Regions from separate parts of the Desulfosporosinus burensis genome, predicted to be linked through region 2. Evidence: predicted binding sites of a transcription regulator. Region 2 holds the regulator's gene; the other holds the start of a gene.
What was found. The regulator Rex, encoded in region 2, represses fermentation and respiration genes when NADH is low (regulators of the CRP and FNR family bind a similar motif). The targets are predictions, from matches to a motif close to ATTGTTAANNNNTTAACAAT.
Positions count from the first base shown of each region.

Region 1: a site for Rex is predicted at 4,866-4,885, ahead of ACYQ3Q_RS10890 (DUF8052 family protein). Genes of this name have one in related genera too.

Region 1 is NZ_BAAHYN010000005.1:299,624-314,406, forward strand. Features, by position in the region: gene ilvD (dihydroxy-acid dehydratase) at 1-8, shown strand, start outside; gene ACYQ3Q_RS10875 (hypothetical protein) at 314-442, shown strand; gene ACYQ3Q_RS10880 (glutamine--tRNA ligase/YqeY domain fusion protein) at 613-2,268, opposite strand; gene ACYQ3Q_RS10885 (carbon starvation CstA family protein) at 2,530-4,170, opposite strand; gene ACYQ3Q_RS10890 (DUF8052 family protein) at 4,182-4,742, opposite strand; gene ACYQ3Q_RS10895 (S1C family serine protease) at 4,948-6,099, opposite strand; gene ACYQ3Q_RS10900 (MBL fold metallo-hydrolase) at 6,118-6,927, opposite strand; gene ACYQ3Q_RS10905 (tetratricopeptide repeat protein) at 7,048-7,707, opposite strand; gene scfB (thioether cross-link-forming SCIFF peptide maturase) at 7,792-9,282, opposite strand; gene scfA (six-cysteine ranthipeptide SCIFF) at 9,391-9,531, opposite strand; gene ACYQ3Q_RS10920 (RNA-guided endonuclease TnpB family protein) at 9,845-10,375, opposite strand; gene ACYQ3Q_RS10925 (hypothetical protein) at 10,326-10,847, opposite strand; gene ACYQ3Q_RS10930 (magnesium transporter) at 11,364-12,662, shown strand; gene ACYQ3Q_RS10935 (Nramp family divalent metal transporter) at 12,659-13,918, shown strand; gene ACYQ3Q_RS10940 (Spo0E family sporulation regulatory protein-aspartic acid phosphatase) at 13,920-14,096, opposite strand; gene ACYQ3Q_RS10945 (CBS domain-containing protein) at 14,436-14,783, opposite strand, start outside.
Region 2 is NZ_BAAHYN010000014.1:79,944-94,726, forward strand. Features, by position in the region: gene ACYQ3Q_RS22335 (DMT family transporter) at 1-165, opposite strand, end outside; gene ACYQ3Q_RS22340 (LysM peptidoglycan-binding domain-containing protein) at 459-1,232, opposite strand; gene ACYQ3Q_RS22345 (hypothetical protein) at 1,409-2,167, shown strand; gene ACYQ3Q_RS22350 (nitroreductase family protein) at 2,280-2,813, shown strand; gene ACYQ3Q_RS22355 (hypothetical protein) at 2,806-3,093, shown strand; gene ACYQ3Q_RS22360 (FMN-binding glutamate synthase family protein) at 3,727-5,121, shown strand; T-box leader at 5,397-5,613, shown strand; gene ACYQ3Q_RS22365 (valine--tRNA ligase) at 5,962-8,622, shown strand; gene ACYQ3Q_RS22370 (bifunctional folylpolyglutamate synthase/dihydrofolate synthase) at 8,798-10,123, shown strand; gene ACYQ3Q_RS22375 (DUF47 domain-containing protein) at 10,280-10,906, shown strand; gene ACYQ3Q_RS22380 (inorganic phosphate transporter) at 10,899-11,909, shown strand; gene ACYQ3Q_RS22385 (SPOR domain-containing protein) at 12,046-12,729, shown strand; gene ACYQ3Q_RS22390 (redox-sensing transcriptional repressor Rex) at 12,864-13,499, shown strand; gene ACYQ3Q_RS22395 (hypothetical protein) at 13,552-13,860, shown strand; gene ACYQ3Q_RS22400 (hypothetical protein) at 13,953-14,159, shown strand; gene cimA (citramalate synthase) at 14,464-14,783, shown strand, end outside.

The DNA.
Region 1 (14,783 bases), on a different contig from region 2:
TGATTTAAAGATACTTTACAAGTAGAGGCTGGGAATCCCGCCTCTACTTTTTTTGACCTTTAAGCAAAGTGAACTCGTTCAGCTAAAGCTGAACATCGAGACTACTTTAGATACGAAAGCCTCCGGTGGAGGGTTTCGCCGAAGCCGCGATCCCAAAAGGATACCTACCGGCGTAGGATGAGTATCGCCGAAGCCGCCTATCCCAATAGGAACACTTCGCGGCGAAGGATAGACTCTACTCTACCTTGAAATAGTTTTACTTTATTTTTCATATTTGGGCAAAATAAGCGAAACTTTATAAGGAGGACGACGGATGAACTTCCAAATGCCGAACTATAAGCAACCTGATTTTGACCAAGAGCCTTTTCTATCCGCACCGGATGCTCGCATTGTTACAGTAGAAATCGACGGGGTGGCACCAGAGCACTCCGGGGATCATTAGAAGTGACTACGTTAGTAACCAATGTTCAGGATTTTTTAGTTCATTTAAAGAATAATTTAGTGCAAGTTGGGGACGGTTCTTGACTTGCATTGACTTGCACTTGACTGCATATTTAGTAAAAAATAGAATACCCTAGCTTCATTGAGGCTAGGGTATTTTTGTAAAGCATTTTATTTCAGTAATTCAAAGGAACTCTTCAAAGACACAATCCTGTTAAAGACCAGCTGCTCTTGAGTTGAATTCAAAGGATCGACGTTAAAATAGCCATGTCTGAAGAATTGAAATTTTTCCTGGGGCTTTGAGCCTTTGATATTCGGCTCAACGAATCCATGAACGATCTCTAAAGAATTAGGATTAATGTGATCCATAAACGAGGTTTCATCTTCCTCGTCTTGATCTAAAATCAAAGGTTCGTATAAACGGAATTTAGTAGGCACAGCTTGGGAGGCTTCCACCCAGTGAATCGTCCCTTTGACTTTTCTTCCAGTAAAGCCTGACCCGCTCTTAGTTTCAGGATCATAGGTACAGTGAAGTTCAATGACCTTCCCGAACTCATCTTTTACAACTGCATTACATTTTATGAAATAGGCATTTTTCAGGCGAACTTCGTTTCCAGGGAAAAGCCTGTGATACTTAGCTGGAGGATTCTCCATAAAATCGTCTTGCTCAATATATACTTCGCGTGAAAAGGGAATTTGCCTGGTACCCATTTCTGGATTTTCCGGGTTGTTTTCAGCCTCTAACATTTCCACCTGGTCTTCTGGGTAATTCGTAATGACCACCTTTAGCGGCTCGAGTACAGCCATTGTTCTTGGAGCCTTTAGTTTCAAGTCTTCGCGAATAAAATGTTCGAGCATTTTGCTGTCTACAACACTATCTGCTTTAGCCACCCCGATTTCCCGCGCGAAGTTGCGCATCGCCTCTGCAGTATACCCTCTGCGCCGGAGTCCTGAGATGGTAGGCATCCGCGGATCATCCCACCCATCCACGACCTGCTCATCAACTAGTTGCTTGAGCTTCCGCTTACTCATAACCGTATTCGTGATATTTAAACGAGCAAACTCATATTGGTGAGGAACCTTCTCCATCTCACATTCCCGAATGACCCAATCATACAAAGGGCGATGGTCCTCGAATTCCAACGTGCAAAATGAGTGTGTGACCCCTTCGATAGCATCTTCCAACGGATGGGCAAAATCATACATCGGGTAGATACACCACTTGTCTCCGGTATTATGATGGGTCGCATGAGCAATCCTGTAAAGGACAGGATCCCGCATATTAATGTTGGGTGAAGCCATATCTATCTTAGCGCGTAAGACCTTTTGTCCGTCTTTGAATTCCCCTTGACGCATGCGCTCAAATAACGCCAGATTCTCTTCAACTGACCGATCGCGGTAAGGACTTGATTGTCCTGCTTCCGTTAAAGATCCGCGCATTTTCCGTATTTCCTCTGCCGTGGAATCACAGGCATACGCTTTACCCTTTTTAATCAGTAACACTGCTCGGCTGTACATTTCCTCAAAGTAATCTGAGGCAAAAAACAAGTTGTCCCATTCATATCCTAGCCACAATACGTCTTCCTTGATGGATTCCACATATTCCGTGTCCTCTTTGGTCGGATTCGTGTCATCAAAGCGCAGATGGGTCTTACCCTTAAATTCATCCGCCAATTCAAAGTTCAAAATGATGGATTTAGCGTGTCCAATATGTAAATAACCATTGGGCTCCGGTGGGAACCGTGTGATAATGTGATCGACCTTACCTAATTTTAAGTCCTCGTTAATTATATTCTTAAGAAAATTCGAGGAGGATTTGTGTTCCATTCGTTATCAACCTTTCTCTCTAAATGATCCTGCTTCTGCCAATTTTACCCTTGCTCTAAATAATACTGCATTCATGTCGAGAGTTCAACTTTACCCTTTAAAAATACTAATCTGCATAAGCCTTTTTCTTAGACTCCATTGATACGAATCATTCGAGAAATTCATCAGTGGTGCAGCGAAGCGGCATGGGGGTCTGATAGTATAAAAAAAATCCTCCCACTAAAAGTAGGAGGAAGTCTATTAATTTTCACCAGTATTACCTTATGCTTTGGCATTGGCCTGAGAAGGATTATTCGATTTCTTCAGGGATTGGACGGCGAAAGCCACTAAGACAATGGCTAAAATAAAGAGAATAACTGCCAAAATAGCGAGTGAAGCATGCCCTGCTTTAAAATTATTAATGCTGAATAGCGCTAAGGCAGTAAGAGTAACTGAAAAGATAAAGTACATGGGAATTTGGGTAAATAAGCTGCTCTTGCCGCTTTTAACTAGCCAGACAGACACTGCGAGTAGAGCCAAAGCAGCAAGCAATTGGTTAGCTGCGCCGAAAATTGGCCAAATAGTCATTCCTTGACCACTATAAGCAAGATAAGCACCCGGGATTATGGTAATTATCGTAGCAACATAACTATTTACGGAAGATTTAGTTTCGCCTTGAGGGTCTTTACTGCTGGCCATTTCAAAGAGTTCCTGGAAAATATAGCGTCCTAAGCGGGTGGCTGTATCCAATGAGGTAAGAGCGAAAGCAGAAACTACTAACGATGCGAAAACCTTGCCGGTAGCCAGAGGAATCCCCAGTGTGGCCAAGAAAGTAGCTGTACCGTTAGCAAAGACAGGAACAGCTCCGCCACCATTAGTCATAATTTCCTTATAAACATTCGGGGCCAACATTACGGCAGTTATTAATGCTACTACGGCCAGCAATGATTCAATTAACATACCGCCGAAACCAATGATCCGGGCATCAGTTTCTTTGTCCAATTGTTTAGCAGTTGTGCCAGAACCTACTAAAGAGTGAAATCCTGACAAAGCTCCACAAGCGATTGTGACAAATAATACAGGAAATAAATAATTGGATCCGACTTTAAAACCTGCATAAGCTGTCATCTGAATTGTCGGGTGGTACAGGAAAAGACCAATGACTGATCCGGCAATAAGGGCATAAAGTAAAAAAGAGTTTAAATAGTCACGTGGTTGGAGCAAAACCCAAACGGGAATAACGGAAGCGATGAAGACATAAATCATTTCCAAGGTAATCCAAGTATTAAAGGAGAGTTTAAGAGGGTACATCATTCCCAACCAAATACATACAAAAAGCAGAGCAACGCCGATTATTGTTGTAACAAACATAGGTAAGTTTTTACGATAAACACCATAACCGAAAAATAGGGCAACGACCATGAAGAGAACAGAAGCGGTTCCAGCTTGAGGGGTGGCCACAAAAGTTTTGGCAATGATAATAGCAAAAACGGCTATGACCAAAATAAGGGTTAACCAAGCAAAGACGTTAAACAACAGCTTACCGGTCTTACCCATAGTATCGTTAATAACCATGCCTATGGATTTACCTTTATGCCTAACTGAAGCTACGATCGAACCGAAGTCGTGCACAGCACCAAAAAAGATACCACCAAAAACGATCCAGAGATAAGCTGGAATCCAACCAAAGGTTGCAGCTGTAATCGGCCCGACGATCGGAGCTGCTCCGGCGATCGAAGCGAAATGGTGACCTAATAAAACCGGCGCTTTTGCCGGGACATAGTCTACACCATCTTCCATGGTATGGGCTGGAGTAGGTCTCGCAGGATCCAAGCCAAATTTGTCTGCTAACCATTTACCATACGTCAAATAAGCGACTATAAAGGCAATAATAGCAATTACAATTAATACTAATGAGTTCACAAAAAACCTCCTTACACTTTTTTAAAAGCAATGATTCTTTTGAGTTTGTTAAATCCCCTGTCTAATTGTGTTTGCTTGAAGACCGGAGTATAAAACTTCTTCACCTCCTTGCCTCTTTTATTGGTAATGACTATATTAGAAGAGGGGATTACCAGGATTAGTCGGATCTCAGCCCAACCTTCCAAAGTCAACTTGAAGTTCTTACGGTAACGAAAAGAACTAATTTGAGCTTGGAGCTGAGAATCTGGTTCTTGGTCGACAATTATTACCCCTGTTATTAAACTTTCCATATGATCAGAATGTGGTTTCACAAAATATGTAATTGAAGTTTGTAAGTACTTAATAAATTCTTGCAAAGTTTGTTCAGTGAGATCGTTGAATGATTTTAAAAAAACATACTCATAATTTTCTGCCCGCCAAAGCTTGATGCTTTTAGAGACAAAATATTTTTCATTGTGAATTTCTAGAGTTGCGAACAGATCGATCACTTGACTATGTAGGTTGATATGCTTTTTAATACTAAAATATTCAGATAACCTATTTTCAATAATATTTAAGTAAGAATTTAACACTTCTTTTTTTCCCCTTTTTAATTATTCAACAAACGTTAGTCCTGAAATATTGTTATTGAATAATTTCCCAAATATTCCTGCAGTTATATTTTAAGCCCAAAATAAATAGTTAGTCAATTATGAATTTTCAAATATTTAAAAAAGCCTGTCCTTAGGTTGCTTAACAACTTAAGTGACAGGCTTTTAGCTATATTTGGATGAGAACTTATTGCGACTTGATTTCCACCAGGGTCACTGAAACGTCCACAGTCTTATTATCCCGGAACACTGTAACCTTAACCGTGTCACCCGGTTTATACTTGAACAACTGATGAGTTAATTCCAATGAACTCTTGATAGCCTTATCATTGATCTTCGTTAAAACGTCACCGGCTCGAATTCCCGCACGTTCAGCCGGCCCGTCGGCCGTTACTCTGGATACATAAGCCCCTGCCGGCCAACCACGTTGACTGGCATATTCAGCAGTATAGCGAGGATCTATCTGAACATTAAGTCCTGGATGACTGGCATACCCTTTTTCTATCAGTTGTTTAATCGTCGGCAACGCATCAGATATCGGGATAGCAAAACCCATACCTTCAAACCCCGGTTCCTGATTCTTAGCGGAATTGATTCCAATAACCATACCTTGATAATTGACAAGAGGCCCGCCGCTATTTCCTGGATTGATGGCAGCGTCTGTTTGGATAAGGTTGAAACTTGCTTCCCCAGGAATATTCAAGATTCTATTGGTCGCCGAAACAACCCCCGTAGTCACAGAACGGGCAAATTCCTGTCCTCCGGGATTTCCAATTGCCACGACTGGTTCACCGACTTGAAGCTTTGAGGAATCCCCCAATTGTGTAGCAATTAAGTCTTTCGTATTCGAAATTTGAACCACAGCTAGATCTGTACGCTCATCTCCACCCACTAGTTTGGCATCGAGATTACGTCCATCTGCCAAACTGACCACAAGTTTTTCCGCTCCTGCAATGACATGATTGTTCGTTACAATGTAGCCATGTTCTGCATCAACAATAAAGCCTGAGCCACTTCCTACCTCAGTTAGACCGCCCCCGCCGAACAAAGCTCCTGTCGATCGAAAGTTAGCAATTCCGACAACCGCTGGTCCCGTGGCTTTGGCAATCTGAGCGACCGGAAAATTTGTCGTTCCATCGGTGACGATGGTCGGAGTCGTTGCTCCACCATTTAGAACCACTTGGGTTGAGGGTGTTTGTTGCTTATTTCCATAGATCGACGGAACCAACGCCACTGCCATGACCCCGCCTAGGATGGCGCTAATTAATGCAATTGCAAACGTTGAAAAAAAGTGGAGTCTACGCCCTGAATTTTTGTTTTGGTCATTGTAATAGCTCATGACTACCTCCCATTGCTATTATTCCATTAATCGAATGAGTTCATGCGGCGTATACCGTGGAGCAACCTGAATCTCTAGATCTGGGAACTTTTTCGAGATATTCATGTCTCGCAGGATACGCTTTACCGTGGTCAAGGCAATCTCCGGAGTATTATTTTCTGCACTCAGATGGGCTAACACAACCCGTTGGGTATTCTCTGCAACCCACTCTAAGAGACCTGCCGCTAATTGCTTATTTTCTAGATGTCCATATTTCCCGCTGATCCGTCTCTTGAGGTATGCCGGATAAGGACCATACTTTAACCGTTCTTCATCATAGTTCGCCTCGACAACTAAGGCATCGCACCCTTTCAAATGACGATGCATATCTTCAGTAATTAGTCCACTGTCTGTAGCGATTCCAACTGCCATATGTCTTTTTTCCTTTTGTTTGGGACGTAATATCTTCAATCCGTAACTTTCCCGACTATCGTGAGATGTGGGATAAAGCAAGACCTCAAGTCCCGCACAGGAAAAAGAATCTCGAACTTTGATACGCTGGTCTTCAGCAAGCTTTCCCAAGCAAGGGCCCATGACCTCCCAGAGACCATTCGTAGCATAGATAGGAATCTTTAGTTTGCGGGCAATCACTCCCACTCCTCGGATATGGTCTACATGTTCATGGGTAACCACAATCCCTTCAATTTCAGAATCCGCTATGTTTAACTCGGACAGATTATGTAACAAACTCTTCCCACTGATCCCACAATCCACCAGCAAATGTCGATGATTCTCTCCGACAAGAATTGCGTTTCCGGAACTTCCACTCGCCAAGGTTGTAAAATGCAATGACCGTTCCTCCGTTCATGATAAAGAAATTATAGCAAAAGAAAGCAAAGAGGGCGTAAAGCTTTTGTGAACATCTTGTTAACAAATTTCAAACCCTCCTTGAGAAGCACGCTGGAGAATTTATGGCAGGTTTGGGTTGGAGAGCCCCTGGTTCCCTGAAGCTTTCAGTTGGCTTTGCGCCTGATTGATCATGGCTTGGATCTGCTCTTTGTCCGAACTCTTCTGAGCTAAAGGAAGAGCTTTCTGCCACTGATTAACGGCCCCTGCCCAATCTTGCTTTGCTTGAGATAGAAAAATACCATAGTTGATCAGGCCAAACAGAAAATTAGGGTCTAGCTTTAACGCCTCTTGGTAACTTTTTTCCGCGAGTTCATAATCTTCGCTATAAAAAGCGGATGTCGCCATATCAACCATGATATTGACATCTTTTTTTGTTTTTAAAACATTCTGGTAAACCTCGACTGCATGTTTAAAGTTCTCTTGTACTTCAGTGGGGGCGACCTCTTGAGCAGCGACCCCTGCGTTATAATACTCATTTCCAAGCGAGGTTTGCAGGAGTTCATTCTCAGGGTCTTTCTTGGCCTGCTCAACCATCGCATCGATACGCAACTTCTGGGCTTGGTATCCTGCCTTAGTATTGGCAGCCAGTGGAGATGCATTCGAGCCGTAAGGTTGCTCATCTCCAGTAAAGAAGAACACAAGCAGTCCCGAACCAACCATTGCAATACTAATGAGAACAGCAAGAATTCCTGCAAAAATACGTTGTGATTTCTTCTTCAAGCAATTCGCCTCCTTGGTCATCTACTTATAAATAGTATTGTAACATGTCTTCTCAAACCATCCAACCTTTAGTCTCCAAACTACCTAACAGCGGACATCCGGAACAGGAGATAGCCTTCTGTTTTGTTGAGATTCTTTAATTTTTACATAAAGCGCCACTTCTAAACGCTTTTTCTGAAGCTCACAGCCCAGAGTATAAACGTCTGTCAGGCTTTGGGTAAAGGAAACATTCGCTGCATGGCACCCCCCACTACAGGTAAAGCGAGCCCAGCACTCTCGGCAAGACGGCTTAGAATAGATATGCGCTGAACGAAAGCTCTTAACCACCTCAGCCTTTAGTTGATGAGGGTTTTCGTCATAGAGTGACCCGAGTTTATAGTCTTCCTGTCCCACAAACTGGTGACAGGGATAAAGATCTCCCTCCGGGGAAATTGCCACATACTCATGTCCCGCTCCGCATCCAGAAAGCCGCTTATTCAAGCAAGGCCCCTGGTCCAAGGCGATATTGAAATGGAAGAAATTGAATTCTTGGTCTTGGGCACGGCGCACTAATAATTCTTCACCAAGGCGATCATAGGCTTCCCGAATTTTATTTAGATCCCCTTCCTGAAAAGCATAAGCATCCTCCGGCCCTGCCACGACGGGCTCTACTGAGATCTGTTTAATCCCTATATCCGCCATGTGTAAAACATCGCAATCAAAATCCAAATTGAAATGCGTATAGGTGCCGCGAACGTAATAATACGTTCCTAACGCATAGGGAGAACTATCTGTCCGCTTGCTTACAAACTGTTGGATGCGTTGTGTAACGTTTGCGTAACTTCCCTGACCACCGGCATTGGGCCGCATCCGATCATGCACTTCCGGGCGGCCATCAAGACTCAAGACCACACTGATCTCCTCTTGTTCGAGAAAACTTTGGACTTTGTCATCCAGTAATACTCCGTTCGTAGTCAGGGTAAATTTAATAGTTTTATGGAGAACCGCCGCTGCCTTTTTACCGTATTCGACTAAGTCCTTTACGACTCCAAAATTTAGTAATGGTTCTCCTCCAAAGAAATCAACTTCACAATGGTCCCTATGCCCCGACGACTCTATAACAAAATCAATACCCTTTTTACCCGTCTCAAGATTCATCAAAGTTCTACTTCCACCAAAGGCCCCTGTTCCCGCAAAACAATACTTGCAGCGCAAATTGCAGTCATGGGCTACATGAAGGCAGATTGCTTTGACGACCGGCTTCTCAGGGTAATTGGGCATGATCCCCTCTACCTCGTTTGAAAAAAGGCTCCCCTCCTTATAGAGTTCTTCCAGTTCCTCAAAGATCTCAGCGAGTTCTTCCTTCGTAAGAAGCGACGTTGCTGATTGATCTAGGACCCGGTAAACCTCCTCAGGAATAATAAGTTCAGCCTTCTCTTGTAAGCTTTCAATAGCCTTTAGAACCCGATATGTCCCCTCATCAAGCAAATGTAACGAACCGGAATTGACGTCATGAGCGATAAAAATATCCCCCTGACAATAACTATGAACATTTTTCTTAAGAGAATATCCCTCATGATTTAATAAATTCAGCATCTAGATCCAGACCCTCTCTTTCTTCTCTTCCCAAGCAAATAGAAACAGAACCCAACCCCAACTACGGGGTGGGTTCTGATATCCTATGTTTAACACAATGAATTAACCTTATTTAACACAAACTTGGTTACCAACCGTGCAAGAAGTCTTACAGGCAGATTGGCAAGAGGTCTGACACTTGCCACACCCTCCAGTTTTTACGGTAGAACTCAGATTAGCCTTCACAATGGTCTGAATGTGTTTTGCCATCCAAACACCCTCCTCTCAATACTCACGTCATCTAATTCATTCACGATTATAACACAAGGACAACGAGAAAGGCAAAGCCTAATATCGTTCGGTTGATTGGCCTTTAGCCACCTTGATTAATTAAAAGAAAAACAGATATAACAATTATGAATTCGCCTAAATTTAAATTATTAGCAAAAATATTGACGAATTTGCTTCATCTTACATATAATGAAGTGTACTAATTCAAATTTCTGATAGGTAGGGTGGCTAAGAAAATTCTACGCTATGCAGTGGTGAACTACTCTCCATTGAAATGGAGAGCTTCAAGATTCTAGGCGACAAATGAACATCCGTCAAACCGGTACATCTTTGGCGTGCCCAACACCACTACTGGTTGCTCAGCCCTCAGGGTTAGTTCTGAGTTCTGGGTTTCCAGATACTTTTTGGCGATATTAATTGAACCATTTACATCGGCATTTATGACTGTGCCGCAATCCTTACACACATAAAGCCCACGGTATTTGCGGTTAGACTTACGGGCGTTCTCTTGGCTCGGTATCGGCTTGCACACAGAACACGTTTGCGACGAATACTCTTCGGTAATTTTTAACACAGCGATCCTGCCTAGGGCTGCCTTATACCCGATAAGCTCCATCACTTTCCGAAACGGCCACTTGTGGAACTTCTGGTTTGTCTTGGCACTAAAGTTTTTCTCTTTCCGAATTCCAGTCAGATCACCCAAGATGATCGTTTCTACACCATGCTCAACAGCCAAATTAATCATTGCCCTAGTCATAGCATGAAGAAGATGTTTAACCTGCCAACGGCTTAAATTCCAAATTTCTAACGTGTTCGACTTCAAGTTGTAGATGGTTCGGAACATCTACATAAAGAAACGTGTTCTTAAAGTCGAATTTTTCTTTTAAATACCCTCGGAGTTGTTTAGGGATGGCAAGTCTTACCCGGTTTCCGGAAAGCACCGTAAAGCCATCTTTGAGATATTTCATGTTAAAGTTTTCCTGCTTAAATTTAGGGGGTTTCGGGTTTTCTACTCCACCAGTTTCTTTGAGTTTATAGAATGACATCCAGGCTCCGTCCAAGGTGTGTAACAACTCTTGGGCTGATTGGGAAGGCAGGTTTTTGTACCAGAAATGGTCTTTGAGCCGTTTTTTTTGCTCGTACCAATTAGGGTAGGGTACTCCCAATTCTTCAGTCCATGTTTTACGTTCATAATTAGCCACATTCCAGAGTTTCCAAGCGGCATAGGTTAAGTGCCCAAGAACAAGTGCTACATCGGATGCGGGGTTAATCACGCATGATTTTGCCAGCTTCATTATGCCCTCCTTTCGACTAACACTCAAGGTAAGAACCCTAATTGCTTCTTCAGAAATTCAGCCAATCGTCTGCATATTTCAAAGCAATCTTGAAACCCCCTTTCTTGGGCAACGTCTTGGATCACGCTACGCCTCCACTTCGGCTGTCAACACTTTTCTCTGATATTTAACCGCCCAAACAATATGAAATTTACTTTTAAAAACACGGGTTGTCCGTGATGAGATTATCATACTCATGTATATAGTATCAAAAATGCCCAGTAAATTCCAGAATTATTTGTAATATTAACCAGGCATATAGTACGAGTAAGGGAGGTCCATAACGTATGTTTATAGACCTTCTATTTGATATAAAGGTCTTTATCCACTTATGATTTCCCATATTTTAGATAACTTAAAGGAGGTGGTTATATGGATTCTGGCCCATATCATATGTGCAATCATACTTCATTTAATACTGGACGGAGTCACTTTCACAGTTGGCGCCAGACTCCGTCACTCAAAGGAGGGAAGTAAATGGCCGACCTGAAAGTTTTAGGGGAATTTTATTTCAGTCAACTGCTTAATAAACCAATTCGTGACGCCAAAGGACATCGTGTTGGGAAATTGCTGGATATTGCAATTCGCTGGGACAGTGTCTCTCCCCATGTTACAGGTATTCGATACACCAAAGGGTTACATGACCTAATTCCTATTGGATTGGTAACTTCTTGGGATCATGATGGGCTGCGTCTTGATACCAATTTTGATCTCCAACTGACATGCCCGCTGCACGAAGAAGAAACATTTATAGGCAAATGGCTATTAGATAAACAAATTATTGACTTAGAAGGCTCAAGGTTAGTGCGAGTCAATGATATCTCACTGTCTTGGGTCTCTCATGAAGATCATCAATATCTTGTTTTAGTTGCGGTGGATATCGGTGTACGCGGGCTTTTTCGCCGCTTAGGGGTTGAGTTTTTACTCAGCCGGGTCGAGAATAAATTTGTCGGCTGCCAGTATATCAAACCTTTAGAAAATCGAACCTCAGCTCTCCAACTCACTCGAGAAAAAGAACAACTACGCCAACTTCATCCAGCTGATATTGCAGACATTGTTGAAAGCATGGACTATAGACAGCGAGCTAATTTCCTCAATGCCCTTGATTCTCAACAGGCCATCGATGCCCTAGCTGAGATGGAACTGGATACCCAAGTTGAAGTTATTAATCAGATGGATGAGGAGAGAGCTTCTGATATCCTAGAAGAGATGCCTCCTGATGAAGCCGCTGATATTTTAAGTGAGCTGTCCTCTCAGAAGTCCGAGGAGCTCTTAAACTTAATGGAGTCCGAGGATGCCGAAGATGTACGAGAATTAATGCAATATGAGGAAGACACCGCTGGTTCGCTTATGACCACGGAATATATCGGCTTACCGTTTTGGCTTACTGCGGAACAAGCGATTAACGAATTAAGACGTTTAGCCCCTGACGCAGAAACTATTTATTATCTCTATGTGGTTGATGAACAGGAAACTCTGGAAGGAGTTCTGTCACTACGAGAGCTGATTATTGCTTCTCCTGAAACTACCTTAAAAGACTTGATGCATACTAAAATCTTGAAGATCTCGCCGTATGACGATCACGAAAAGCTTGCCGATCTCATCCATAAATATGGTTTATTGGCGGTGCCCGTCGTGAATTCTCAAGATCAAATCTTAGGCATCATCACAGTGGACGATGTCTTAGAATTATTAATGCCGGATCGCCCTCGCGTGGAAATTTACTCGACCTTGATTGCCCGCCGTCGCCAAGCTAAAGGAGGGCATAGTGAATGAACCTAAAAACACGTTTTACCCTGTTTTTAACCATCATGGGGCCAGGAATGGTGACAGCCTTTGCGGATAATGATGCTGGTGGAATTGCCACTTACGCTGCAGCAGGTGCTAAATACGGCTACTCACTTATTTTCGTCATGCTTATCAGCACCGTACTTTTAGCCATAGCTCAAGAAATATCTGCGCGCACAGGTGCCGTAACTGGTCGCGGACTCTCTGACTTAATTCGAGAAAACTACGGAGTGAAATGGGCATTTTTTGCGATGAGCGTTCTCATGATTGCTAACCTAGGCACGACTGCTTCTGAGTTCTCGGGGATCGCTACAAGCTTTGAAATTTTTGGTGTGAGTAAATATCTCTCCGTACCGGTCATGGCCTTCATTATTTGGTGGCTAGTCGTTAAGACAGATTATGCCAGAATGGAGAAAATCCTTCTCTTTCTATGTTTAACTTTTTTCAGTTATGTAATCTCTGGGATTATAGTCAAGCCACCCTGGCCTCAAGTCTTCATGGAATCCGTTACTCCCACATTCTCGGGTAGCCCAGCTTTTTTGCTGATGATCGTCGGAGTGATCGGAACTACGATTACCCCCTGGGGGCAGTTCTATGTCCAGTCTTCCGTGGTCGACAAAGGTATCACGGCTAAGGACTATCGTTACACACGCTGGGATGTACTAATCGGAACCTTTTTCACGGGATTTATTGCCTTCTTTATTATCGTTTCCACTGCAGCAACCCTCTTCGCCAATAATATCCCGATTGAGACTGCCAAAGATGTTGCTCTCGCGTTAAAACCATTGGCTGGAGAATATGCGAGTTTGCTATTCGGCTTTGGTTTACTCGGCGCCTCTATGTTGGCTGCGTTTGTCCTGCCCTTAAGTACCGCGTATGCGGTCTGCGAGGCCTTTGGTTTTGAACACGGAATCAGCAAATCCTTTAAAGAAGCCCCCGTATTCTTCGGTCTGTATACAGTCCTCATCGTCTTGGGATCAGCAATCGTCTTGTGGCCTGATTTGTCTTTATATCACGTTATGTTGACAACTCAAGTCGTTAACGGAATCCTTTTACCCCCCATTCTTATCTTCATGGTCCTAATAGCCAGTAAGAAAAGTATTATGGGCGATTATGTCAATTCGAAATTTTTCAATCTTATTTCCTGGACGTTCACGTTAATTTTAGTGCTTCTATCCTTACTGCTGCTTCTATCAACCTTATTCCCGGAGTTTGTCAGTCATCTATTTACATTTACAATATAGTTTAAGAGGCTATACGCATCGAATTAGTAATTAAATAATACTCATTCAATAAGCCGTCTAATCTTTGACTCATTTCAACAATGCTCGGATCTGTTAAGTCTCTATGTCTTGCGTTATCATTAAGATTCGTTCGAGCATCTTCGATTAAAAGCATCAGTAAGTCCCTATAAACGTTCAATTTGGCACCTCTTTTTTCTAATATATTATTAACGATGTCCTCTAGAGCACCCTTACTTGGAATATATTAGTATAATATTCCAAAGAAATCAAGCTGTTTTTTATTAATATATTTCATCATGAAAGACCCTTGATTTTCCCTGAATTCCAGTTAAGGTAATCTTGACTGGTTCCCAACCCTCGGCGAAGGCGACCGTCTTCATCACCTATGCTAACTTAAAATCTGACTTTCTAAAAAACAAAGGACAAACTCTATTCTATGAATGAGGTTGTCCTTTGTTAGTGATACATCGTCATTTTCACTGGGTCTGAACTCATCCAGATGGCAATAGTCACAGTCTTATGTTGTGGCCTCTGCTTTTCGCTGGATCAAGAGTTTCGAGCAGTATTCAATCATTTCCCGTCGGCGTACAATTCCTATAAAAATCTGTTGATCGTCCACGACAGGCACAAAGTTTTGTACCACCGCTCTTGAAATCAAATCTTCTATTTGAGCATCGATTGTTACCGGCAAATTCTGAACATGTTGTTCCACTTCGCTAAGGAAAATATCCTCCGTATTTTCGAAGGTGAGACCCGGTGTATTTTTAAGCTTCCACAACAAATCTCCTTCAGTGATCGTCCCAACATATTTCCCCTCACGATCAATGAGCGGGACTGCAGAATAACTGTGGTACTCCATCCTCTC
Region 2 (14,783 bases):
GAGAAACGGAAGTAAGCTAATAAATGCCAGAGCAAAGCGAATCGCTAGAAAAGGAAACGGGGGAAGGTCCTCGATTGCCCATTTAACGATGACAAACGTTGAACCCCAAACTAGGGTAACCAAAAGTAAGGAAAAATCAGCCCATTGGCTTTTACTCAACTTCAATCCAATTACTCCTCTTCTTTATCAATCTTAAGTATTTAATATCAAGTTATACTTTCTACGCTGAAATACATTTTCATCATCTGATGATGCTGTGAAGCGTCATGGGGGTCTGCCCTGTAAATAACTATGACATTCATCAGTAGTGCCGCTTAGCGGCATGGGAGTCTGACTAAGCTCAGAAAGGCCGTTGCGCAGGTTACGCAACGGCCTTTCTGAGCTTAAATGCATTTTGGCACAGTGATTACGCAATTTCTAGTATACAGAAACAAATGCCAACTGAACAGAGGGATTTATTAACCTCTTCCTCCCTGATGCGGTCCTGGAAGATCTATCATAGGCAATTGTGCCTCTGGCATAGGTTCTTGGCCTATGATCGGAGTGTAGATTGGTGGAGGAGAACATGGCGTTGGTGGCGGACACGGGGCAAATTCGCCGCAATATTGTTGCTTCGCTTGACAGAATAAATGGTAGTGACGTTCTTCATCAGCGGCCATTTCCATAAGAATACACTGAATTTCTGGAATGGGTATTTTTTGCGCGAGTTCAAGATATTCCTGATGGTCTCTGGCCTCGTCTGCAATGTTAGAGTCTAGCAGAGCGCAAAGGTCGCTGGTATAGTTGACAAAATTCGCTCGCCATTCAACCCAGTGCCCACTACTTAATGCTCCGTATTTCGGGTCAACCCCCAGATGACGTAAGGCAAGAGCTAATTTTTCGAGATGTCGCATTTCGTCATAAGCAATGGGGCGTAACAAGGCATCGAAATCTGGGTGGTCCAGAAGCACGGCTTGATATAGGTAGGTTGTGATCGCGGTTAATTCGGAATCCTTACCAGCATAAGCCTCGTAGAGCCACGTGGCGTATGTAAAGGTAGGTTCGGGAATCTGCATGGGGGTAGCAGGTTCACGGAATTCCTGGACGGGGAGAAGTAAAACTTGGCCAGCATATATGCGATCAGGATGTTTTAAATGATTAAGTTGGATTATCTCAGCCATTTCGACATTGTAGGCCTTGGCAATTTTATAAATGGTATCCCCTGCATGTACAGTATATCGTGCATAATCCATCACGACTCCTCCTTTTTCATATGACATAGCACACTATATTCGCAAAGGGGAAGACATGATAATGGGTAATAATGGATTAAAGTTGGAATATATTGGACAAGTTCGACGTAGTAATGGTATTAGGATAACTATGTAGAAATCTTATCGATAATAAGTATATAAAAGGGGGGCGGGAGATGGGTCTTTTTATTTTGAGGGGAATCACAACGGCTTTGCTAGTTACAGTTTTGACCCTTTTTGCTGGTGTTATATGGGGCGCCATAGGTCTAGGAGGCCTGAGTACCTCTAGGTTATTGGATATTGGGCTTCTGGCAAGTTGTTTAGTGGGGGGGTACAGAACAGCAAAAGAAAGCGGTGTCTGGTTAATGGGCGGGGTCACTGGAGCTGGCTATGTTACAGTGGGGACTCTATTGCTGGCTCTATTCCTTCCCATTCAGGGGTGGGGCTTCATACAAGTTCTGGTCGAGGGTGCCTTGATTGGTTTAGTAGCTGGGGCGTTCGGAGCAGGCAGGAAGCGGGAAGTCGAGAGTTCCTGGAACGCAGGAAAGAGTCATACATTTTTTACTCCCTCCTATGCGAGTTGTGGTATAGATGACCACTTCAGCAGTAAGTTCGATTGGGAGACGGAGCCTATATCAAAGGACGATTTCGCAGAGAATCAAGGGGCTAAGAGGAATCCTGATGAAGGTTCAGATATAGAATGGCCTTGGGACAGGGAGAATAAAAATAAAAAATCAAAATTCTCAAGCCCAAAAAATTCTGGAATTTCGCAGATTTGGGAATCAGAGCCGCTAGATAATGATCTCGCTGATTGGGCGAGAGGGGGAGAGGATAAGGATAAAGCGGGTACGGAAAAGGTAAACGCGAGAAAAGTAGTTACGGGAAAAGTTACTTCGGAGAAAAATAGAGATTCGAGACCGTGGTGGGAGCAATAGGATTATTCATAGTGATACGTTAACGAAAGCAGGAAAAAGAACTAGCTGAGAGAATAATACTAATAAGTAAGAACATAATACGAAAAAGGCAAAGGAAATTGGAGGACTGAGAATGAATTTTCTTGAATTAGCTCAAGCTCGGCGGAGTTTGCGCACCTATCTGGATAAACCCATCGAACAGGAAAAATTGGAGTATATTTTAGAATCAGCCCGGTTAGCTCCGTCTTGGAAAAATCTACAGTGCTGGCGATTTGTTTTGGTCGAAGATACAGCAGGGCGTAAGGCTTTAGCTGAATGTATGAGTGAGAGTAATCCTGGACGGAAGGCTTTGATGGGAGCTCCTATGGTCATTGTTCTATGTGCAGTCCCTAGTGAATCAGAAGTATGGGAAGGCAAGGACTTTATGATGTTAGATGCAGGACTTGCCATGGAACATTTGGTGTTAGCTGCAACAGATCAAGGGTTAGGGACCTGCTGGCAGGGTCTGTTTAGTGAGGAGAAAGCAAGGGAGGCTTTGAATGTTCCTGGAAATGTTCGAGTAGTAGCGATGACTCCTTTAGGATATGCTGCTGAGGAACGACGCCCGCGTCCTAGGAAGGCGATGGCAGAGATAGTTTTCCGAGGAAAATGGGGAGGACTTGTGTGACACAGCGCTCGGTGCTTGCGACGCAGAGCAAACTAACCGTGTAAGCTCCTATATGAGGAGCGGGGTCCCCGCCAAATTCGCCATCCCTGGCTCAGTTGGCGGCTTCGCACGTCCTGTGCTCAGCCCCGTATCTGGGGTCGCTTACACGGAAGTTTGCTTTTCTGCTTTCGCAAAGACGTCGCCCTCGTGTCACACTGCGTCCTTGGCTTGGGTCGGAGAACGGAGAACAGACGGGGAATGGAACGTCTGGGGGACGGCATATTTCATGTGCGCCGTCTGAAGGGTGGAATTGTGTGACAGAGGGGGGGATGGGGTCAGGCCTAGGTGAAATATAGGTGAAATTTTGTGTGTAAGAGTGATGTTTTTAAAGGAAGAAGGGGAGGTACTTTGACTTGCAAGCAAGTCAAGTACCCCCATATTGCGCGCACGGCTAGCGTAGTGCTTATAGTGCAGCTTCAGCTGCATTTACATCGGTAACCATTAGCTGAATTTTCTCGGTGCTGTCAAGAATCCTTTTCAAGGCATTCCGCTTTTTTATAACAAAAAAGGAAGATATAAGTAATAAACATTCCAAGTAATCTTAGCCTCAAGCGAACTCGTTCAACTTAAGAAGTTGAACATCGAGCTTTCGGTATTGGTTTCCAGCGAGCCTTATAGCGAAGGCGCAAAGCAACTGATGAATATATCGCGCCGCGAGATGGAGTATACCACCACCTTCGTTAGATGAACTTACTCTAATTTGATCCTTGAATATATAAAGAAGAGGAACCTCATTTTAAAACCTTCAATGAGCACGTCTTTTTTTTGTATATTATTGGCTAAGCAGCGTAGACTACGCCTATTAAGATTGTGCATTGAAAAATGCGTAAGTCGAAGATGGGGGATTATCTTGTTGTTTACGACCGCCCTACTCATAGTTGCGCTTTCTGTTTTGGGGACACTCATTGCAGGAATCATACTTTTGTTGGTATTTTATCTTGTCGGTAAACGTTTGTTCCGAACAATCGTACAACGGCTTTTTGGTTTAGTGATTGAAAGGCTTCTTAAAGATAAGTATCATGAAAACCTGGCGGAATTGTGGAGTGCTGTACGTCGTACTTCACTCCAAACTATTCTAGAAATCAGTTTACGTGCTGAAGAAGGGAAACAAATCCATCGCCCTCTAGGCTCCCCAAAACCACTGCCCCATTATGATACCCTAATGTTCGTCGCTGCTCAAATGGCGCGTCTTCCTAAAGATGCCAGCATTCCGATAGACATGAAGGTAACCCTCGGGTCGAAGGCAGAAAAGCCTCTCCAGATCGATATTCCGTTAATGATCTCGGGCATGGGGTATGGGGTCGGGCTGAGCGAAGAAGCTAAACGTGCCTTAGCTAGGGCAGCAAAACAACTCGGAACCGCTACCAATTCTGGTGAGGGTCCCTTTCTTCAAAGCGAACGGGATGAAGCCGACAAATTCATCTGGCAAATTAGTCGGAGCACTTGGGGGCATAGTCCTCAAGGGATTGCTGCTGCGGATATGCTGGAAGTACAGATGGGACAAGGGTCAAGTGTAGGTTCCCGAGCACATGAACCTAATTCTATAAAGGGAAAAGCACAAAAACTCATGGGCATATCCCCTGTGGAATCCGTCGTGTCAACTGCAGTCATCCCAGGAATTAATTCTCCTTGGGATTGGCCAAAGTATGTTGCGGATTTGCGTTCCGAAGCAGCTGGGAAGCCTATTGCTATCAAAATTATGGCCACAGGCGGTTTAGAGCGGGACTTAGCCGTTTGTTTGGAGGCTGACTTTGATGTCATTGTGCTCGATGGGTGTCAAGGTGGTTCGTCTGGGGCAACACCCCTGATCTGCGATGATTTGGGAATCCCAAGTCTCTTAGCCTTAGTGCGCGCAGAACGTTTTTTGCGCGAACAGGGAGCCCGTAAAGAAGTGAGCTTGGTGGTCGGGGGAGGATATGCTACACCAGGGCAATGTTTAAAAGCTATAGCGTTGGGGGCAGATGCGATCTATCTAGGAACTGTTCCTCTGTTCGGATTAATCCATAACCAAATCCATAAAATTCTCCCCTGGGAACCGTTAACCCAATTGGTGTATTACGATTCCCCCTATAAACAACGACTGGATATTTCTTTGGCCAGTAAAAGTGTAGCCAATGTCTTAAAATCAATGGTCTTAGAAATGGAAGAGGGAATACGCGCCTTAGGGAAAACTGCTTTGTCGGAGCTTGGTCCTAACGATCTTGTCGCAGTGGATGAATGGACCGCTAAAGTAACCGGCGTAAGACGTGCAGATACTCGGCAAGACTGATACTCCGCGTGACTAAAGTCGGCGGGTTCTTAGGTACATAGACTTCCGTTCTACTCTCGCTTACTGGCATGGTAGTTCATAGTTACCATGGTAGGGCTCTTGATGTATGTTGTGCTGTGTCAGCGTATAGCCTTTGGACTGGCGTGGGAAAATATGGCTATTGGAACTGCTTAGGCCAATTTGAGTATGTAGAGAAGAAATAATAAGTTCGAAAGCTTTAAGATTTTGACAATATTTATCATGCCGAGTATAATATAAAAAATGAATATTTCGAGATAAACCCTAAGAATGTAAGGAATAGCGTGATAAACCGTTCAGAGAGAAAGGCTTAAGCTGGGAGGCCTTTTCGGAGAGCGCTAAGGTCGTACAGGAGGGGCAGGGGGGAATAAAGTACTCTCTGACGGAAAATCCCCGTTAGCGCATGATAAGTGCTGAGGAGACCCTGTGTCGCTCAGAATAAAGGTGGTACCACGGAAGCTTTTCGTCCTTTACCAGGATTAAAGGCTTTTTTTGATTGGGAGGAAGTGTCTTAGCCCACTCGCACATCCTACGCCGGTAGGTATTCCTTTTGGGATCGCGGCTTCGGCGATACTCTATCCTTCAGCGCCATAGTATTCGTTAAGGGCCATGCGCTTTCGGCGATACTCTCCACTGGAGACTATCGTACTGGAGACTATCGTGATCCATTGCTATTCGCTTGTCGCTCAGGCTAAACCGCAAAACTTCTGGGCTTTCTGCATGTGCGTCGCTCCTTGCCATCCATGGCACCGCGACATCAGTCCATCCATGGACAAGTCCCGTTAAATAGTTTGTTATAGATGGAAGGAGTTACGAAATATAATGGAAGAAATATCGGATAAAACAGAAACCATCGAAATGGCTAAAACTTACGATTCGAGCTTAGTTGAGGGGAAATGGTATCAGTATTGGGAGGAAAATGGCTTTTTTCATCAAGAGGTGCAAAAGGATAAACCAGCGTTTAGTATTGTGATGCCGCCGCCCAACGTGACAGGGGCCCTTCATCTTGGGCATGCCATGGACAGTACAATTCAAGATATCTTAACGCGCTTTAAGCGGATGCAGGGCTACAATACGCTCTGGGTACCTGGAACGGATCATGCCGGAATTGCGACTCAAGCTAAAGTAGAGGCGCAGTTGGCTGAGGAAGGGACAAGTCGACAGGAACTGGGGAGAGAGAAGTTCTTAGAACGGGTTTGGGAGTGGAAACGGCAATACGGTGGGCGAATTACTCAGCAGTTGCGCAGACTGGGTGCTTCTTGTGATTGGGAACGTGAGCGCTTTACCATGGATGAAGGGTGTTCTAAGGCAGTTCGGGAAGCCTTCGTTGACCTCTATCAAAAAGGTCTGATTTATCGCGGAAATTATATTATCAACTGGTGTCCGAAATGCCATACCACGATTTCGGATATTGAAGTAGAGCACCATGATCGAGACGGGAATCTTTATCACCTAAGATACCCAGTCAAAGACAGTCAAGAAGCGCTGGTTGTGGCAACGACTCGACCGGAAACTATGCTCGGAGATACTGCCGTGGCGGTTCATCCTGAGGACAAGCGATATGCGCATTTAATAGGCAAAACCTTGATTCTGCCTCTGATGGATCGGGAAATCCCTATTATAGCGGATGACTATGTCGATCGAGAATTCGGGACGGGTGCTGTTAAGATCACTCCCGCCCACGACCCGAATGACTTTGAAATGGGGCTTCGTCATCAATTGCCTCAGATCATGGTCTTAGATAAAGAAGCCAAGATGAATGAAAATGCGGGTCGCTATCAAGGGATGGATCGTTTCGAAGCGCGTAAAGCGGTCGTGGAAGATTTAAAAGCGGCAGGGGCTCTCGTCAAAATCGATGCTCATGCCCATGCGGTAGGGGAATGCTATCGTTGCTCCAGCGTGATCGAGCCGATGGTGAGTCGACAGTGGTTCGTAAAAATGGCCCCTCTTGCCGAGCCTGCCATAGATGTTGTTCGGGATGGACGTTTAGAATTTGTACCGGATCGATTTGACAAGATTTATCTGGGTTGGATGGAAAATATCCGGGATTGGTGTATTTCTCGTCAACTATGGTGGGGACACCGCATTCCGGTTTGGTATTGCGAAGCCTGCGGTAAGGAGATCTGTGCCGGCGAGGATCCGTTGAGCTGCCCGAGCTGTGGAGTAAAGAACCTGAAGCAAGATCCCGATGTTTTAGATACCTGGTTTTCCTCGGGTCTTTGGCCTTTTTCCACCTTGGGTTGGCCGGAGAAAACAGCTGAGTTGAAACAGTTTTACCCGACCTCCGTCTTAGTGACCGGCAGGGATATCATTTTCTTTTGGGTTGCCCGCATGATATTTATGTCCTTGGAGTCTATGAAGGAAGTGCCCTTCCCGAAAGTCATGATTCACGGGCTGGTCTTGGATGCCCAAGGGCGAAAAATGAGTAAATCATTGGGCAACGGTGTGGACCCGATCGAAGTGATTGAGCAGTACGGAGCAGACACCTTGCGCTTTATGTTAATCACAGGGAATACCCCAGGCAATGATCTCCGTTTTCATCCTGAACGGCTAGAAGCAACCCGGAATTTCTCCAATAAGATTTGGAACGCTTCAAGGTATGTAATCATGAATTTAGAAGACTACGAGCCAGGTCCTCGTGGAGAACTAACGCTAGTGGATCGCTGGATCCTCTCCCGCTATGCCTCTATCGTAGAGAAGGGGACAGAAGCTCTAGAAAACTTTGATCTCGGAGAAGGTGGACGATTACTCTTTGAGTTTATCTGGAGTGAGTTCTGTGATTGGTATATTGAGCTGACTAAGCCACGCCTTTACAACAAAGAAGATGCTGTAGCTCGGCATACTGCCCAATCCGTCCTGCTTGAAGTCCTCGAAGGAACCCTGCGGCTGTTGCATCCCTACATGCCGTTTCTCACGGAAGAGATCTGGCAGAACCTCCCGAAAGAGGGGGAGGGTAGCATCATGGTGCAGTCCTGGCCACAAGTACCACAGTATAAGGACGCTGAAGCCGAGAGTAATATGACTCTGCTCATGGATACCATCAAAGCAATCCGCAATATTCGCGCCGAGATGAAAGTTTCACCTGGACAAAAGGTCGAAATCCTGATCCTTGCCCCAGATGGAGTTCAACGTAAGGTGCTCGAAAACGGGAAGCCAGATATCCTGAAATTGGCTGGAGGGGCGAGCGTAGACATCTTTGAAAGGTTGGCAGAGAAGCCTGCTCAAGCAGCCAGTGCCGTTCTTGAGGGTGTAGAGATTTATCTGCCCTTAAAAGGATTGATGGATTTTGATAAAGAAATAACTCGGATCGAAAAAGAAATTATTGCAGCCAGCCTAGATATTCAAAGTCTAGACCTAAAACTAAATAATCCGGGATTCACCAACAAAGCACCTGCAGCAGTCGTGGCCAAAGAGAGAGAGAGACTAGAAGGCCTCTTAGCCCGCAAAGTGGCTTTAGAAGAACGCTTAAAAGAGTTAAAGTAAGGTATTTGAAGGATGGTCATGCAGTTTACCGCCTTGAAATTGAACTACACTAGACTTGTAGCTTGTGACACTGATTCTTGTCCTTGGTTCTTGAATCTTGTCCTAGATTTTTAAGTCTTGAGTCTTGGTTTTTGAATCATGAACATGTATACGTAAATCGGCAGGAGGAAAGGGAATGTCCGAAAAGGATCTTGAAAAGGAATATTCTGAGAGCTTACAATACCTCGCTAACCTGACGACGTTCGGAATAAATTTTGGGCTGGGGCGTATTCAAGAACTTCTTAAACGATTGGGAAATCCGGAAAGAGTTCTGCGCGTAGTCCATGTAGGAGGTACGAACGGCAAGGGTTCGACAACGGTCATGATTGCTCGTATCTTACGGGAAGCGGGGTACAAGGTCGGAGTCTTTACCTCGCCTCATATGCACGATTATCGGGAACGAATGGTCATCAACGGGCAAATGATCCCCAAAGAAAAGGTCATCCAGGTGATTACGCGCGTGCGCCCACATTTAGAAGCTATGGTTGCGGAAGGTTATGAGCATCCGACCGAGTTTGAGGTAAGCACTGCGCTCGCGTTCCTCTATTTCGCGGAGGAAAGCGTCGATTATGCTGTTATAGAAGTGGGGTTAGGTGGAGCCATCGATTCGACCAATGTGGTTAGCCCTCTAGTTTCGGTCATCACTAATGTTGGAATGGATCACATGGACTATTTAGGTTCTGATGTAGTTTCCATCGCCAAGGTAAAAGCAGGTATTATTAAACCCCAGTCAGTGGTAGTGACAGCCTCTGAAAACTTAGACGTGATCGAAGTATTGCGTGAACAAGCTAAGGCTATGGGTGTTCCCTTGTGGTTAGTGGGGGAAGATGTCCGCTGGGAAAGCAAATGGAGTGGAGAACTGGAACAGGAATTTGACCTCATAGGCTTACACTCAACCTACTTGAAGTTGCGCCTACATTTAATGGGACTCCACCAACTCCGCAACGCAGCAACAGCAATCACCGTCTGTGAAGTGTTGCAAAGTCAATATGATGTGAGAATACCTAGAGAAGCGATCTATGCTGGATTGCGTGACGTAGAGTGGTTCGGGCGTTTAGAACTACTTTCCCTGAACCCTAAGATCCTATTGGATGGAGCGCATAATGTCGATGGAGCTAAGGCATTAGCTCAGGCACTCCCACTCTATAAACGTAACAAGCTCATACTTTGTTTGGGGATGCTGGCGGATAAGGAACGGGAAAAGGTCGTGGATATGCTCGTGCCTTTGGCGGATGAAATCATTATCACCCGTCCCGATTCACCGCGAGCAGGGGACTGGAGGGCTCTTGGAAAATTGGCTGAACAGCATGGTCGTCCGGTAACCTGTATCGAAAATCCCAAGGAAGCCGTGGTTTTTGCTCTTAAGCGTCTTGGAGAAAACGACATGCTCTGTGTTACTGGTTCAATCTACATGCTGGCAGAGGCACGCCAAGCCCTAATCGATGATTTAAAGCAGGATTAGTAATTCCTCCATTGATCGACAGAAACGAAAAAAATAACACAACTCGTCCAAGATTTGATATAATACTCTGTGGACTAGATAATGTTGCTGAATCTGTTTCAATGAGAGGTTACGATCCGTGAAAATCAGAGTAAGTTTAGGGTTGGGGGATATAGTATGTTTAAGTTAACACCAAAAGAAGACAAATTTTATCAACTCTTTTCGGAAAGTACCGAGATTATTTCTAAATCACTTAAAAGACTCTATGGAATCATGCAGCAAGACAGTGTATCTGCTGAAGATGCTGCTCAAATGCATCGGTTCGAAAACGAAGCTGACAGTGTAACGAATCAAATCTTGGAACGATTAAATTGTACGTTTATCACACCCTTAGATCGTGAAGACATTTATAAACTTGCCCAAGTCCTTGATGATATCGTCGATTATGCGGAAGGTACTGTGGAGCGCATGCTTCTTTATCGAACCAGCAAACCCTCACTAGGAGCGCAAGAACTTGTTCATCTAGTGACATTAGCAGCAGAACAAATTCAGACAGCTTTTTCTTGTTTAGGAAATTTACATTACAAGAAATCGATGATCTTGGCGGCGGCAGAAGAGATTTATCACCTAGAGAGTGCAGGAGATAAACTCTACCGTTCTGAAGTGGCCCGACTGTTCGAACATGAGAAAGACCCCATAGAAATCATTAAATGGAAAGAGATTTTGGAACATATAGAATCAACCTTAGATCATTGTGAAGCTATTGCCGATCTGCTTAAAAGTGTGGTCTTGAAATATGACTAGTCTGGGTGTGCTGTTAGTCATTGTGGTGTTTTTAGCTTTAGCGTTCGATTACATCAACGGCTTCCATGATACGGCTAATGCGATTGCCACCAGTGTTTCGACTCGGGCCTTGAGCCCCAAACGGGCGGTGATTCTGGCAGCCGTCTTAAATCTTTTTGGTGCTCTCTATAGTACCGGAGTTGCCCAAACGATCGCTAAAGACATTGTTTCGCCGAAATTTGCGACCCAAGAGGTCGTAATTGCTGCTTTGCTTAGTGCAATCGTCTGGAACATTCTCACCTGGTACGTGGGGATTCCGAGTAGTTCCTCACATGCCCTAATTGGTGGAATGGTTGGAGCAGCTGTTGCAAAAGTTGGATTTAGCGTTTTACACTGGCAAGGTTTAGGTAAGATCCTTGCAGCACTGATTCTTTCCCCTATTATAGGAATGGCGCTAGGGTTTATTATTATGAAGGTATTAGCTTTTTCTTTCGGCAATTTTTCGCCGTCGCGACTCAATCATGGGTTCAAGAAGATGCAAATCATCTCTGCGGGCTTATTGGCCTTTAACCACGGCTCCAATGATGCTCAGAAATCCATGGGGATCATCACCATGGCTCTTGTTGCAGCGGGCTTACAATCACAGACCGATCTTGCACCGCAAATATGGGTAAAAGTTGCCTGCGCTGTGGCGATGGCTGCTGGAACCGCTGCGGGGGGGTGGAAGATTATCCGCACCATGGGAGGGAAGATCTTCAAGTTGGAGCCCATCAATGGTTTTGCCGCAGATTTAACCTCATCCCTCGTAATCTGGACAGCGACTGCCCTTCCAGGTCTCCATCTCCCCGTTTCCACCACCCATGTCGTTTCGGGTTCGATCATGGGGGTCGGGAGCGCCAAGCGGGTTTCCGCAGTGCGCTGGGGAGTGGCCCAACAAATGCTTGTTGCCTGGCTTGTGACTATTCCTACAACTTCTATACTCGCAGCGCTTTTTTACTTTGGCTTGTCAAAAATCATTGTATAATGGCTGCTAATTTCCTTGGACCTTGGTCGTCTGATCAAGGTCTTTCGACTATAGTCTTCTCGGTCTATTTCTGCAATTCTTAACATATCTTCCGTGTAGAGAAGTTTGTCCAGAACAACACGGAAGGGGAATGGACATGAAAGTCATGGAGCAGATTCGAGTAGTCGTTGTTTTAATTTTAGGGATGATGGCATTAGGTTTACTGACTTGGGGAATCGGGAAAATTTACATAGAGCTAGTGGGTCAAAGCCGGGGGGCCCAAACTAGTCAAAGAGGCACTAATCCCGACAATAATACCGTTCTGGTTCTACCTGAAGTGACGTTCTGGACTTGTCAAGTTGGCGTCTTTCAAAATGAATCCAATGCGCAAATGAGTAAAGAGCAAATCAAAATGCTAGGGTTTAAAGCCGAAGTAATCAGCTCCAATCCTTGGGTGGTTGGCATTGGCTTGGGGCATTCAACAAGTGAATTAAAAGGGTTACGAACATTATTGGCAGAAAAAGGAATTTACACCGTTCCTAAACAAATTACCCTTCCTGAACGATCCTTCCGAGTCGCTGGGAAGGGTGCACAGCTAACAGTAGAAATGTTAACAAACGTTAACATTATACTCAAGGGGGGCATGATGGCCGAAGCACTCGCGAAGGAACATCAATTATGGAATGCCCAAGCAGATAATCATCCTCCTAAAGATTTGGAAGAACTTCATCAATATTATAATTTACTACGCACAAAAACGACTCCAGAAGAGCAAAAAGCTTTAGGATTATCGTTATTTTATGAGTCACAGAGGGTTATAAACCTACTATCTGGTAAATAATAAATATAAATCATATTCCATATTTTAAGTTTTTGGAAATTAGAGCTAGGATTAAATTGCGTTTTTAATCGATAGTGCTATAATTAGCATATCATCTTAGCTAGCAAATTCCAGCAAAGAAATGAGGGATCCAATTGAAGACGCTAAAAATTCCAGAGGCAACCATTATTCGACTTTCAGTATACTCGCGTCATTTGACTGAAGTTGATCGAAAAGGAATTGTCACCACCTCCTCGGGAGAAATTGCTGATGGAGTTGGCGTTAGTCCTGCTCAAGTGCGAAAGGACTTGGCCTACTTTGGGGAGTTTGGGACTAGGGGTGTCGGGTACAATGTCAAAGATCTCCGTCAACATATTCTGAGGATCCTAGGATTAGGTGTTAATTGGAGCGTTACCCTTGTCGGAGTAGGAAACTTAGGCTTGGCTTTAAGTTCCTATAAAGGTTTTAAAGAACGAGGTTTTGTCATTACCAGTATATTTGACGCGGATCCGAAAAAAGTAGGAACCATGATCGGTAACGTGGAAGTTCTGCCCATCGAGCAACTAGAAGATATCGTGAAACTAAACCAAACACAGATCGGTATAGTAGCTGTTCCGGCAGCTGTCGCACAAGAAATTGTTGATCAATTGATTAGAGCCGGAGTGGAAGCCATCCTGAATTTTGCCCCGGTCGTTTTGAATGTACCGCCGGAGATTGAGCTCCGGAACGTTGATTTAGCGGTAAACCTCGAAGTGTTGACTTTTAATGTCTGTGGACAAAAGTGCTATTAAGCACGCAAGTTGGGGACGGTTCTGGGGAGGGTCGCGTCACACTTGCTCAGCCATGCGATCGTCGTGCCAAACTAGGGCTTTAAGCCCTGATGGAAGGCAGGGTACCCGGCCAAAGCGACGTCCCTGTCGCATGGCCGGCGGAACACATCCTTGTGTTCCGCCCTGCTATGAAAGCGGCTTAAAGCCGAGTTTGGCTACGACTCACGCAAAGGCGTTCGCGCCGTGTGATCGCGACCCTCTGCATGTCAGGGACGTCAGGGACGATGGTAGCGAGCTATTCAAGTTGGGGGCGGTTCTTGATTTGCATCTGGGGAGGGTCGCGTCACACTTGCTCAGCCATGCGATCGTCGTGCCAAACTAGGGCTTTAAGCCCTGATGGAAGGCAGGGTACCCGGCCAAAGCGACGTCCCTGTCGCATGGCCGGCGGAACACATCCTTGTGTTCCGCCCTGCTATGAAAGCGGGTTTAAAGCCGAGTTTGGCTACGACTCATGCAAAGGCTTCGCGCCGTGTGATTGCGACCCTCTGCATGTCAGGGACGATGGTAGCGAGTCGTGCAAGACGAATGCAAGACGAGAGCAAGTTGGGGACGGTTCGTGACTTGCATGCACCGTGTGGAAAAAAGAGCCCTGTGGCAGTTCTTGGGGAGGAACTGCCATAGGGCTTTTTACGCTGATTCGGAACATTACGCGGGTAAGTTTTATTGTTAAAAAATGTTGACCTGTTGTACAGTAATAGGAACCTGTCGTATAATAGCACAATAAGAATTGTATTTAGATTTCCGCTGGAAGGGTCAGGACAAAGCGCTACAAGTTGGTAGGTGCCAACTACACTAAGTGGGAAAATAGCCCGTGGCAAGTTCTTGGAACATCGCCATCAGGCTCTTATTAGTACAAAACGCACTTCAGCTGGAAGCTTTTGCTATTGGATGGCATAGGCTGTGTTGAAAGAAGAGGGGGAGAATATTGAATCAGAACCAAGGAAAAAAAATCACTGTGTACGATACAACGTTGCGAGATGGAGCTCAAGGGGAAGGGATCCATTTTTCAACGCAAGATAAGGTAAGTTACGTTAAGAAGATTGCGGAAATGGGTAGTCTCTATGTAGAGGCGGGCTGGCCGGGTGCTAACCCATTGGATCAGGAATTTTTCCAACAAGCTCGCGACTTGCATTCCCCTTTGACTCGCATTGTTGCTTTTGGCAGTACCTGCAAAGTCAAGGAGTCTCCGGAGCAAAGCGATATTCTGTTAAATCTCTTGGCATCAGGAGCGAAGACGATTACGAT